Regions from separate parts of the Nonomuraea sp. B19D2 genome, predicted to be linked through region 2. Evidence: riboswitches for the same ligand, from Rfam matches in the RefSeq annotation. Region 2 holds a riboswitch; each other region holds the start of a gene.
The links. Region 2 has a riboswitch for cyclic di-AMP ahead of ABN273_RS05140 (C40 family peptidase). Riboswitches for the same ligand answer to the same signal wherever they lie in the genome.
Positions count from the first base shown of each region.

Region 1: it holds a riboswitch for cyclic di-AMP, as region 2 does, so the genes downstream of both, ABN273_RS08540 (C40 family peptidase) here and ABN273_RS05140 (C40 family peptidase) in region 2, are expected to answer to the same signal.
Region 3: it holds a riboswitch for cyclic di-AMP, as region 2 does, so the genes downstream of both, ABN273_RS14970 (hypothetical protein) here and ABN273_RS05140 (C40 family peptidase) in region 2, are expected to answer to the same signal.

Region 1 is NZ_JBEFAK010000003.1:408,853-412,117, forward strand. It holds gene ABN273_RS08535 (hypothetical protein) at 1-715, opposite strand, end outside; gene ABN273_RS08540 (C40 family peptidase) at 824-1,339, opposite strand; cyclic di-AMP (ydaO/yuaA leader) riboswitch at 1,413-1,576, opposite strand; gene ABN273_RS08545 (C40 family peptidase) at 1,997-2,971, opposite strand; gene ABN273_RS08550 (NYN domain-containing protein) at 3,083-3,265, opposite strand, start outside.
Region 2 is NZ_JBEFAK010000002.1:317,539-320,803, forward strand. It holds gene ABN273_RS05130 (hypothetical protein) at 1-437, shown strand, start outside; gene ABN273_RS05135 (amino-acid N-acetyltransferase) at 460-1,017, opposite strand; cyclic di-AMP (ydaO/yuaA leader) riboswitch at 1,294-1,443, shown strand; gene ABN273_RS05140 (C40 family peptidase) at 1,539-2,492, shown strand; gene ABN273_RS05145 (helix-turn-helix domain-containing protein) at 2,507-2,719, opposite strand.
Region 3 is NZ_JBEFAK010000007.1:8,084-11,348, forward strand. It holds gene ABN273_RS14955 (rod shape-determining protein) at 1-532, opposite strand, end outside; gene ABN273_RS14960 (class I SAM-dependent methyltransferase) at 669-1,235, shown strand; gene ABN273_RS14965 (DUF5302 domain-containing protein) at 1,350-1,550, shown strand; cyclic di-AMP (ydaO/yuaA leader) riboswitch at 1,719-1,854, shown strand; gene ABN273_RS14970 (hypothetical protein) at 2,044-2,721, shown strand; gene ABN273_RS14975 (alpha/beta fold hydrolase) at 2,768-3,265, shown strand, end outside.

The sequences.
Region 1 (3,265 bases), on a different contig from region 2:
CACGGTAGAGCCTCACCAGGGTCTCCTCACCGAACCGGTCAGCGATGAAGCGACACGCCAGCCAGGCTTCCTGGTACGCCCGCGCGAGCCGCAGGGGGTCCCGCCCGTCGGCCGCGAAAGCGGCAGGTCCGGGCAACTCACCCGGCAACCGGCCGGACCGCACCTCGGCGGCGAGCTCGGCGGCGGCGGTCCGCACGGGGAGCCCGGAGTCGCGGTATCCCACGTAGTCGGCGAACCCCTCGTAGAGCCAGACGGGCAGGCGGTCGGTGCCCGCCGCGACGTGGGTGAGCTCATGGGCCAGTACGACGTCCTTGCCGGTGGAGTTCAGCTTGGCGAAGAACTCGGGGACGATGATCACCCGGCCGCCGTCGGCCACCGCGGCCAGCCCGTCGACCCGCCCCACCCCGGCCAGCCTGGCCGCTTCCGCGGCGGAGCGGGGAACGACGATCAGCGGTCGTACTGGCCGGCCGAGCACGTCCGAGACCCGTTGCCCGGCCACGTCGGCTCTGCGCGCGAGTTCGCGGAGCTCACCGGGTGGGGTGTGGTGGCCGACGACGACGGACCGCGCGCCACGGACGACGAACGCGTCGTCACGCCACAGGTTGCGGGCCCCCGGCGGGAGGGCCGGAGAATCGGGGGTGGGGGCGCTGGCTGGGGCGACGGCGAGGAGCACGATGGAGACCACCGCGACCCGCCGACTCACCCACCTGGACACGATGCCCGATCGTAGTCGCCCCACAAGGGCCACATCGGCCGCGCTTACGTGTGCGCCGACGCGGTGGGACGAGCCCCGCCCGGACCAACGGGTTCGGGCGGGGCTTGGTCACAGGCCGGGTCGGACCGCGCCCACGAAGGACGCCTTACGCCATCCGCCCAGCTTGTCGATGCGCACCCGTTCGCCTGTCCGCGGCGAGTGGATCATCCTTCCCTTGCCGACGTACATGCCCACGTGGCCCAGCCCGTTGAAGAACAGCAGGTCGCCGGGCTGGAGGTGCCGCCAGGAGACCTTGTTCCCGATGCGGGCGAACTGGCTGCTTGCCACGCGCGGGATCTTCACCCCGGCCTTCTTCCAGGCGTACTGGACGAGGCCGGAGCAGTCGAACGAACCAGGACCTGTGCCTCCGTACCGGTACGGGTCACCGATCTGGTTCTTGGCGGCTGAGACAGCCTTGCGGGCCTTGGACTTCTGCCGGGCGACCTTGACCGCCCTGAGCGTTGCGGCCTTGGCCGACGTCGAGGTCTGGGCGGTCGTGACCGCCTTGGCCGTCGAGGCCGACGTGCTGGTGGCCGCCTGAGCCGTTGGGGCATGGAGGACCAGACCTCCGGCCGTCACGGTCATCGTGAGCGCTACGCCACTCAGGGCAAAGCGGGACAGACGGGGGTTATGCGGGGAGGTAGACAGGATTTCTCCTTGAGTCTTCCACGAATGCCTACCGGGTTAGCTGACGGATTCGGGCCTGGAAGTAGCCCTACGGCGCGATCTACGCGCCGATTCACCCCTGATCCCTGGGTTACTGGGATCGCTGGGTCCCCGGCTCCGTGCCTCCTGGCTGCACGGACTCGGCAGGCCACCGCCCGATCAAGGGATTGACACGGGGATACGGGGCGGTGACCAGCGGATCTTTATCTGTCTCGCATCGGTAGGGACCGATGCGGGTTCGCGGAGGACATGGCTCGTTCACCGCGACGTCGCCAGAAGCTACGCCGAACCGTCAAGAATCGGCAAAGCGAGACATGGCCTGTAAAGATCAGATAAAGCGGTTTGTAAGAGTGGAAATCGCTGCTGGAGCACCAGGCTCTGTTACCGAAATGTGACACTGCTCACACTTCTTTTCGCAGGCGTTTGTCAGATCGCGATTGTCGCCTTTTTCACATTTGCCGCGTCTCCATCAGGCCCTGACTATGCAGACTCCCGCGCCATAAACTATGGTGCATAGTAGAAGACGTCACGAGCGATCGTTCAGCCACTCAGCGCGTGAGGGCCCGGTAAGCGCGCCTACGGGCGGACGACGCCCACGATGGGGCCGCCGTAGGCGGAGAGCTTGACGACCTTGACCACGTCGCCGGTCTGGGGCGCGTGGACGATGTTCCCGTTGCCGGCGTAAATGACGACGTGACCCAGGCCCGAGGTGAAGATGAGGTCCCCAGGCTGGAGATCCGTCAAATCGACCTTGCGGTTGGCCCCCCACGCCCACTGCTGCCACGTCGTACGCGGCAACGACACGCCGCCGGCGCGCCATGCCGCCTGGGTCAGGCCCGAGCAGTCATAGCCCCGTGGACCGGTCCCGCCGTAGATGTACGGCTTGCCCACCTGGGCGTAGGCGAAGCGCAGGACGGCGGCGGCGTTGCCGGAGGCCGGGCCCGTGTACTTGATGCCGACGCTGTTCGGATTGCCGGGATTGTAGGCGTCCAGCCTCCTCAGCAGCTTCTTCTGCTGGGAGATCAGCTTCAGGATCTCCGCGCGTTCCTTCTCGACGCCGTCCCGCTCCTTGTCCGCGACCTCCAGCGCCTCCTCCGCCTTGTCGCGCTCGGCCTTCAGCCCGCGGTTCTCGCGGTCGAACGCGGCCAGCTTCTCCGCCCGCTCCTTCGACAGCTGCCCGGTCAGCGTCAGCGCTGTCAGCAGGGCCTCGGGGTTGTCCGTGCCGATCAGCCCGGGCAAGGAGGTCAGGTCGCTGCCGAGTTTGTAGCTGTTGACGGCCATGCCGATCACCTCGGCCCGCAGGTCCGCGACGGTCGCCAGCTTGCGCTTGTAGCTGTCGTTCAGCTTGGTGTACGAGCTCTTGGCCGTCTTGTACCGCTCATTGGCCGTGTTGAACCGTTCGACGACCTTGTCGGCCTTGTCGTTGAGCTTCTCGAGCTTGGCCTTGGCCTGCCGGAGCGTGGGTTTGGGATCAGCGAGGGCGGGGCCTATCGGGGACAGGAGCAGCCCGAACGCGAGACCCGCGGCCACCGGCACCCTGCCAAACCTCACTGTGTCGCCTCCCAGGGATGATATCTGGGGCGAAATAGTACAGAAGTGGCGGGTGAGGTATCCCCTAAACGCAGCAAATCGTGATGGAGCGCCAACCAGCCGGTCCGTAATCTAGGCCCGCCCCAGCCTGCGCAGCAGCAAGCCAGACGGAACGGGTCTGGCTCCCATCCGCCTGACGGACTCGGCCACCTCGCGGTCCGACGACACCACGGCGATGGCCCGGCCGGGCGGCTCGGCGCGGACGAGCTGGCGGATCAGGTCGTCGGCGATCTCCCCGGGGTCGCTGAACAGCAC
Region 2 (3,265 bases):
GCCTGGGGCTGCTGGCCGTAGTCCGGCTGGGCCTGGGGCTGCTGGCCGTACTGCTGGCCCGAGGGCGGCTGCTGGCCGTACTGGGGCTGGCCGTAACCCTGCTGACCGTATTGAGGCTGCTGGCCGTGCTGGGGCTGGCCATACTGCTGCTGTTGCTGGCCGTATTGGGGCTGCTGGCCGTAGCCCTGCTGGCCGTACTGGGGCTGCTGACCGTAGGCATCGTCCGCCCGGTAGCCGACCACAGTCACGTCGGGGTCGGGCTCGCCGGGGCGGCGACCCGCGTTCTGTTGTCCGTATTCCGGGGTGCCGGCGGGGTTGTCGCCGGAGTCGTCCTGTGGATACGGCGGCTGTCCGGTGCTCACCGTGTCACCTCGCTTCGAGTGCGCGTGTGGCACGTGTCAGGACACATGCCTGTCCTGCCCAACGTATCGACATAGGTATCAACAATCACCTTTCCAGCTAGTCAAGGTCCGCGTCACCCGATGTCAGATGGAGCAGCATGCGGGTGTTGCCCAGCGTGTTCGGCTTGACGTGTTCCAGGTCGAGGAACTCCGCCACACCCTCGTCGTACGAGGCCAGCAGCTCGGCGTAGACCTCGTGTGAGACCGGTGTGCCCTGGATCGGGCGGAATCCGTGCCTCGCGAAGAAGTCGACCTCAAAAGTGAGACAGAATACACGTCGCAGACCAAGATCTTTAGCCTGCTGGATCAACGCGGAGACGATCCGGTGGCCGACGCCCATCCCCCGGCACTCGGGATCCACGGCCACCGTGCGGACCTCTGCGAGGTCCTCCCAGAGCACGTGGAGCGCGCCGCAGCCGACGACCTGTCCGCCTCGCTCGGCCACCCAGAACTCCTGTACGTCCTCGTACAGCGTCACTGTGGCCTTCTCCAGGAGCCGCGGACCCGCGCCCGCGTAGGTGTCCACCAGGCGCCTGACCGCGCGCACGTCGGGCGTGCGGGCTCGCCGGACCACCACCGCGGTCTCGGGCGCTGTCAGTTCGGCCACCTGCTCCATGGTTCTCCAGAGTACAGATCTCATTACGGCTCAGCCCTAACTCCCATGTCTCGGCCCATCCTGTTACATCTCGTGGCCAGATGAGCACGGAGCTCGCACCCGGTGGGGGTAAGCGCGAAAGCACGGACATAGAGGGCATAAGGTCAGTTCCGCACAGGTGATCACGAGATCACCTTGTGACCCTTCGGTTGTGAAACCTCTACAGACTTGGCAGTTCTGGTTGAGCACGAACCTGGAGTGCATTAGTGTCCAGCGACAATGCTCCCCGTATGTCGTACGGGTGGCACGCTCAATTCCCGAAAGGGGAGCCGGGGACCCACAGGTGGTGACCTCCAGCGCCATCACAGGGGTGAGTCCGAGTCTCTCGGTAGGGCTGCTCCGGCCCGAACCCGTCAGCTAACCCGGTAGGCGTCTATGAGAGGAGCTGATTGGTGAAGCGCACGCGTGACGGTGGGGGGAAGTCAGCGGGCAAGCACGCCCGCCCTCCGGAACGGGCACGGCGGCCGCGCCACGTCGGTGTGGTGAGTCTCACAGTCGCCGCGCTGCTGTTCGCCATCCCCGTCGGTTCGGCGTCCGCGGACCCCAAGCCCTCGTTGAAGGAGCTCGCCGCCCAGGCCCAGGAGCTGCACACCCAGATCGAGACGCTGACCGAGCAGTACAACGGCCAGCGGGAGAAGCTCAAGTCGGCCAAGAATGCCTCCGATGCCGCGCAGAAGACGTTGACGTCCAGCGAGACGGATCTGGCCGCCAAGCGCGCGAAGGCCGCCCTGCTCGCCCAGAACGCCTACATCACGGGCGGATTCACCAGGACCCTGGCGTTCGCCACCTCCAAGGACCCGGAGGACTTCCTCAACCGCGCCGCGACCTCGTACGCGCTGGAGCAGGAGCAGGGCGAGGAGATCAACCAGCTCGCCAAGGCCATGGAGGCCGCAGCCCGCGCCAGGGCGGGCGCCACGGCACGCATCGACGAGGTCCAGAAGATCGTCGACGACCTCAAGTCCAAGCGCGACAAGATCACCACGATGGTGGCCAAGGTCGAGAGCAGCCTGTTCAAGCGGGCCCTAGGCGAGGCGGGACAGCCCGGCACGCGCGCCGTGCGCGTCAACCTGCCCATCGCGGGCAGCGGCAAGGCCGCGGAGGCCGCGCGGTGGGCGCTCACACAGCAGCTCAAGCCGTACGTCTGGGGCGCCGAGGGGCCGAACTCCTACGACTGCTCCGGGCTGGTCATGGCGGCGTTCCAGCGGGTGGGCATCTCGCTGCCGCACTACACCGGCAACCAGTGGACCGCGGGGAGGCACATCTCGCGCTCGGAGCTGCGGCCCGGCGACCTGGTGTTCTTCTACAGCGACCTGCACCACGTGGGCATCTACATCGGCGGCGGCATGATGGTGCACGCCCCACAGACGGGCGACGTCGTACGGATCGCGTCGATCGCCAGGCGGCCGTTCGCCGGCGCGGTGCGCATCGCCGACTGACAGCCAGGTCGCAGCTAGATCAGCTGGCGGCGCGCGGCCCAGGCCACGGCCTCGATCGCCGTGGCGACGCCGATGCGGTCGCAGATGCCGCGTAATCTCCGGCGTACCGTGCGCCCGCTGATATCCAGACGTCTGCCCACCCGATCGACCGTGACTCCCCTGGCCAGCTCCGCCAGCAGCGCCAAATCCGCATGGCTTAGCTCAACGCCTTCAGTGAGCACATCCACCGGGAGCCCTCCCCCCAACAGCAGAACTCGGACCTCACAGATGGGCCAAAGCCGCTCCTCGGAGACGGTAAACGCATCGCGGAAAGGACGTCAAGCATGACAATCGTCGCACTTGACGGGGGCTATTGACATGATCCGTTATATGTGGCGCACTCGCGATATGTCAGGACGCCCGGCAGGCGATGAGTGATCTCTTCGGGCCTTACCGCACGCTATCAATGGGCCTCGGGACGTTCCCGATTTTGATCCGTTCGGCGCGAAGTTTCGGGGTGATCCATAAGCCGGTCATTGCCGGCTGAGCGCGCCAAGCAAGATCTTCCGCTCGCGTGTTGAGCCACCAATCGCTCGCTTTGTACGGCGATTCATATCCCGCCGGGAGATCCAGGTCAGGCCATTGAAATGGCCGGCCCGACGCGCCTACCGGATTGTTCGGAGCCGCGTGCTCCGCCTGGCCCGCGGGTAATCATCCGGCCGCCACCGGGCTGCACGCGTCACCGGCCGCGGCGGAGTGCCCGGTTTCCGGGTGCGCGTACCCGGCGCCCCTCA
Region 3 (3,265 bases), on a different contig from region 2:
CCCTGTTGACGGCCTCGCCGCCGCCGGGGACGGCTGTCGTGGCCACGGCGGCCCCGGACGAGAGCACGGCGATCCTGGCGGAGTCGCGCCCGATGTCGATCACCATGTGCCCGGCGAAGCTGTCGACCGGCAGCCCGGCGCCGAGTGCCGCCGCGAGCGAGTGCGGGATCAGCTCGATCCGCCTGGCGTCCGCCTCGAACGCCAGGTCGCTCAGCGCCGCCCGCTCGATCGGGGTGGAGCTGTCGGGCAGCGCCATGACCAGGCGCGGCCTGGCGAACGGATTGCGCTGCACCTTGCTCAGGAAGTACCTGACCATGCGCCGGGTGAGCTCGCCGTCGACCGGCAGGCCGCCGCTGACCGGCCAGCACGTCTCGCCGTCGGTCGCGTCCGCGCCGTACGCGATGATCTTGCCGGTGCGGTCGTCGAGCACGACCGCCGAGGGCTCGTCGAGCACGATGCCCTTGCCCCGCGCATAGATGCGCGTGCTCGTGCCTCCCAGATCCACCGCCAGGTCACGGCCGAGGAGGCTCATGGCAGGACCGGGGGCTTGACCATCATGCCGGGTCTATTTCCTGAGCTGCTCCAACCCAACACCAGGAACCGAACGGTTCCCTTTTACCTAAGGCGTATCTTGTCCGGCAGCACCCCGGACGCCAGGAGGACCAGCAGTGCTCGACTACGACCTCGAGGCCGAACACTACGACGAGACCCGGGGCGGGCTGCCGCGCGCCGGGGCCGCCGCCGACGCCGTGCGCCGCCTCGTATCCGGCGGCACGCTGCTCGACATCGCCTGCGGCACCGGGCTCGTGACGAGGGAGCTGGCCGGTCGGGGGCTGCGGGTGTTCGGGGTGGACGCCTCCGCGGGGATGGCGCGGATCGCCGCCGGGCGCGTGGACGTGGTGCTGGGCGATGCCCGTACGCTGCCCGTACGCGACGGCTCGGTCGACGCCGTCACCACCATCTGGCTGCTGCACCTGCTGGACGACGCCCGCCCGGTGATCGCCGAGGCCGCCCGCGTGCTGCGGCCAGGTGGAGTGTTCGTCACGACGGTCGACAAGCGGGCCGCGCACGGTACGGGAGGGCGCCGGGAGCCGTCCGACCGGGCCGGACTGGTCGTCGAGGAGGCGGCCAGGCACGGGCTCCGGCCGAGCGGTGAGACCCGATTCGTGGGACACGGGCAAAGCCGCTCAAGCCCGGACCCGGTGTTCCGCCTGATGGCGTTCACCCGCGACTGAACGGCGCCGGGCGGGGTGGCAGTGCAGCCCCGCAAAGGCAGTGGGGAAGCCGGTTTCGCGTCATAAGCGGGGCCATGCGAAGCTGTGACTGTCCCCAACACCATGGAGGTCCTCATGGCGGATACACCGGAGCAGGAAGTCAGCGAAAATCCCGAGGACGAGATGAAGCGCAAGTTCCGCGAGGCGTTGGAGCGTAAGCGCAACCAGCACGCGGGCTCGGGCGCGGGTGGCAGGGGCGGTGACCCGTCGAAGATCCATGGGTCGCACGGTCCGGCTGCGAGTAAAAGATCGTTCAGGCGCAAGAGCGGCGGCTGAGGCTGGGATTTCCCAGGGGGTACGGCACTGCCGTGCCCCCTTTTTTCTTTGTGCGGGAAGGTAGATCTTCTGCCCGATTCATGACGAAGTGTTTGCGTATGTCCGGAATGCGTGGTTAGAGTGTTGCCCAATTCACAGCCGGTGGCGTGGACCTCACCCAGGAGGAACAGCCGGCTGGCGCCGAATCCCGATCACTCGGGAACCGGGGACCCACCGCAGTTGGGGTGAATCCGACCACGTGTCGGTAGGGCATCTCCACGCCCGAACCCGCCAGCTAACCCGGTAGGCGAGATGGAGAGGACATATGAACGCCATGCCCGACCGCGTCGCACCCCCGGACAGCGTGATAGCCGCCGCCTACTGAGCGGTCCCTTCCTCAGGCTCGTTTCGCGCTCCGCGTAGCTTCCTCCCCTTTGCCAGGTGCTCTGCCCAGCTACGCCCTTTTTCGAGCGAGCGCAACTCCCTGCCCCCGTCGCGAAGGACTTTACTTTTCATGTCTGCACGTTTTGGCCTGCGTTCTCTCGTCCTGCTCACCGCCTGCACCGTAAGTGCGCTCGCCGTCGCGGGCACCGCGGCTCACGCCGACTCGAACGATGATGAGAAGGTCCTGCTCAAGGGCTCGACCACGGCTTCGTACTTCTGGGACGACGCCTCCGGCCGCGCCGGCGACACCGGGCTGCCCGCCAGCGGCAAGCCCATGCAGAAGGGCCTGGCCGCCAGCCCGAGCTGGCCGCTCATGACCGAGGGTTACGTGGTCTACAAGGGCAAGAAGATGCCCTTCTTCGTCGGCGACCGCGGCCCGGGCGTGCCCTCCAACCGCGGGATCATGCTGGACCTGGACGCCAAGACGTTCGCGGAGCTCACCGGCGGCACGTTCAACTCCGACACGCTGCATGTTGACGGCAACGGCGGCCAGGGTCACATCGAGGTCGACTACGTCATCACCAAGTGGGGCAAGGGTCCGGGCAGGAAGAACTATCCGGTTCCGTTCTCGACCGGCGCCTGGGCCGAGCAGGACAACAACCCGGCCGAGCCGCCGCCCGCGGCCACTGAGACCGCGCCCACTTCGTTCTCGAAGACCACGGCCGCCGTTCTGGCCGGTGCCGTGGCCGTGGCCGGCGGCAGCGCGGCGCTCACCAGCGACCGCATCCGCGGCCTCATCAATCTCTGACTTCACGGTCTTTACGGGTCGCTAACAGAATGTCATTCTGGTCCTCGTGACCACCCGTGTAGCCGCTAACGGCATCGAAATCGCCTACGAGAGCTTCGGTTTGCACGAGGGCCGTCCCCTGCTCCTCATCATGGGCCTCGGCGCGCAGCTCATCCACTGGGACGAAGGGCTCTGCGAGCTGCTGGCGGAGCAGGGACACCACGTCGTACGGTTCGACAACCGCGACGCGGGCCTCTCCACACACTTCCACGACGAGGGCGCTCCCACTTTCGGGGCGCCCTCGCCGTATCTGCTGGACGACCTGGCCGACGACGCCGCGGGGCTCATGGAGGCCCTCGGCTGGCCCGCCGCGCACGTGGTCGGTGCCTCGATGGGCGGCATGATCGCCCAGGCCCTGGCCATCCGCCACCCGGACCGGGTGCTGACGCTGACCTCGATCATGTCCACGCCCGGCCCCTCGGTGGCCCCGCCGACGGAGACCGCGCTCGCCGCTCTCCTGGCCAGGCCCCCGGCCGACCGCGAAACCGTCCTCGCCCAGGCGGTG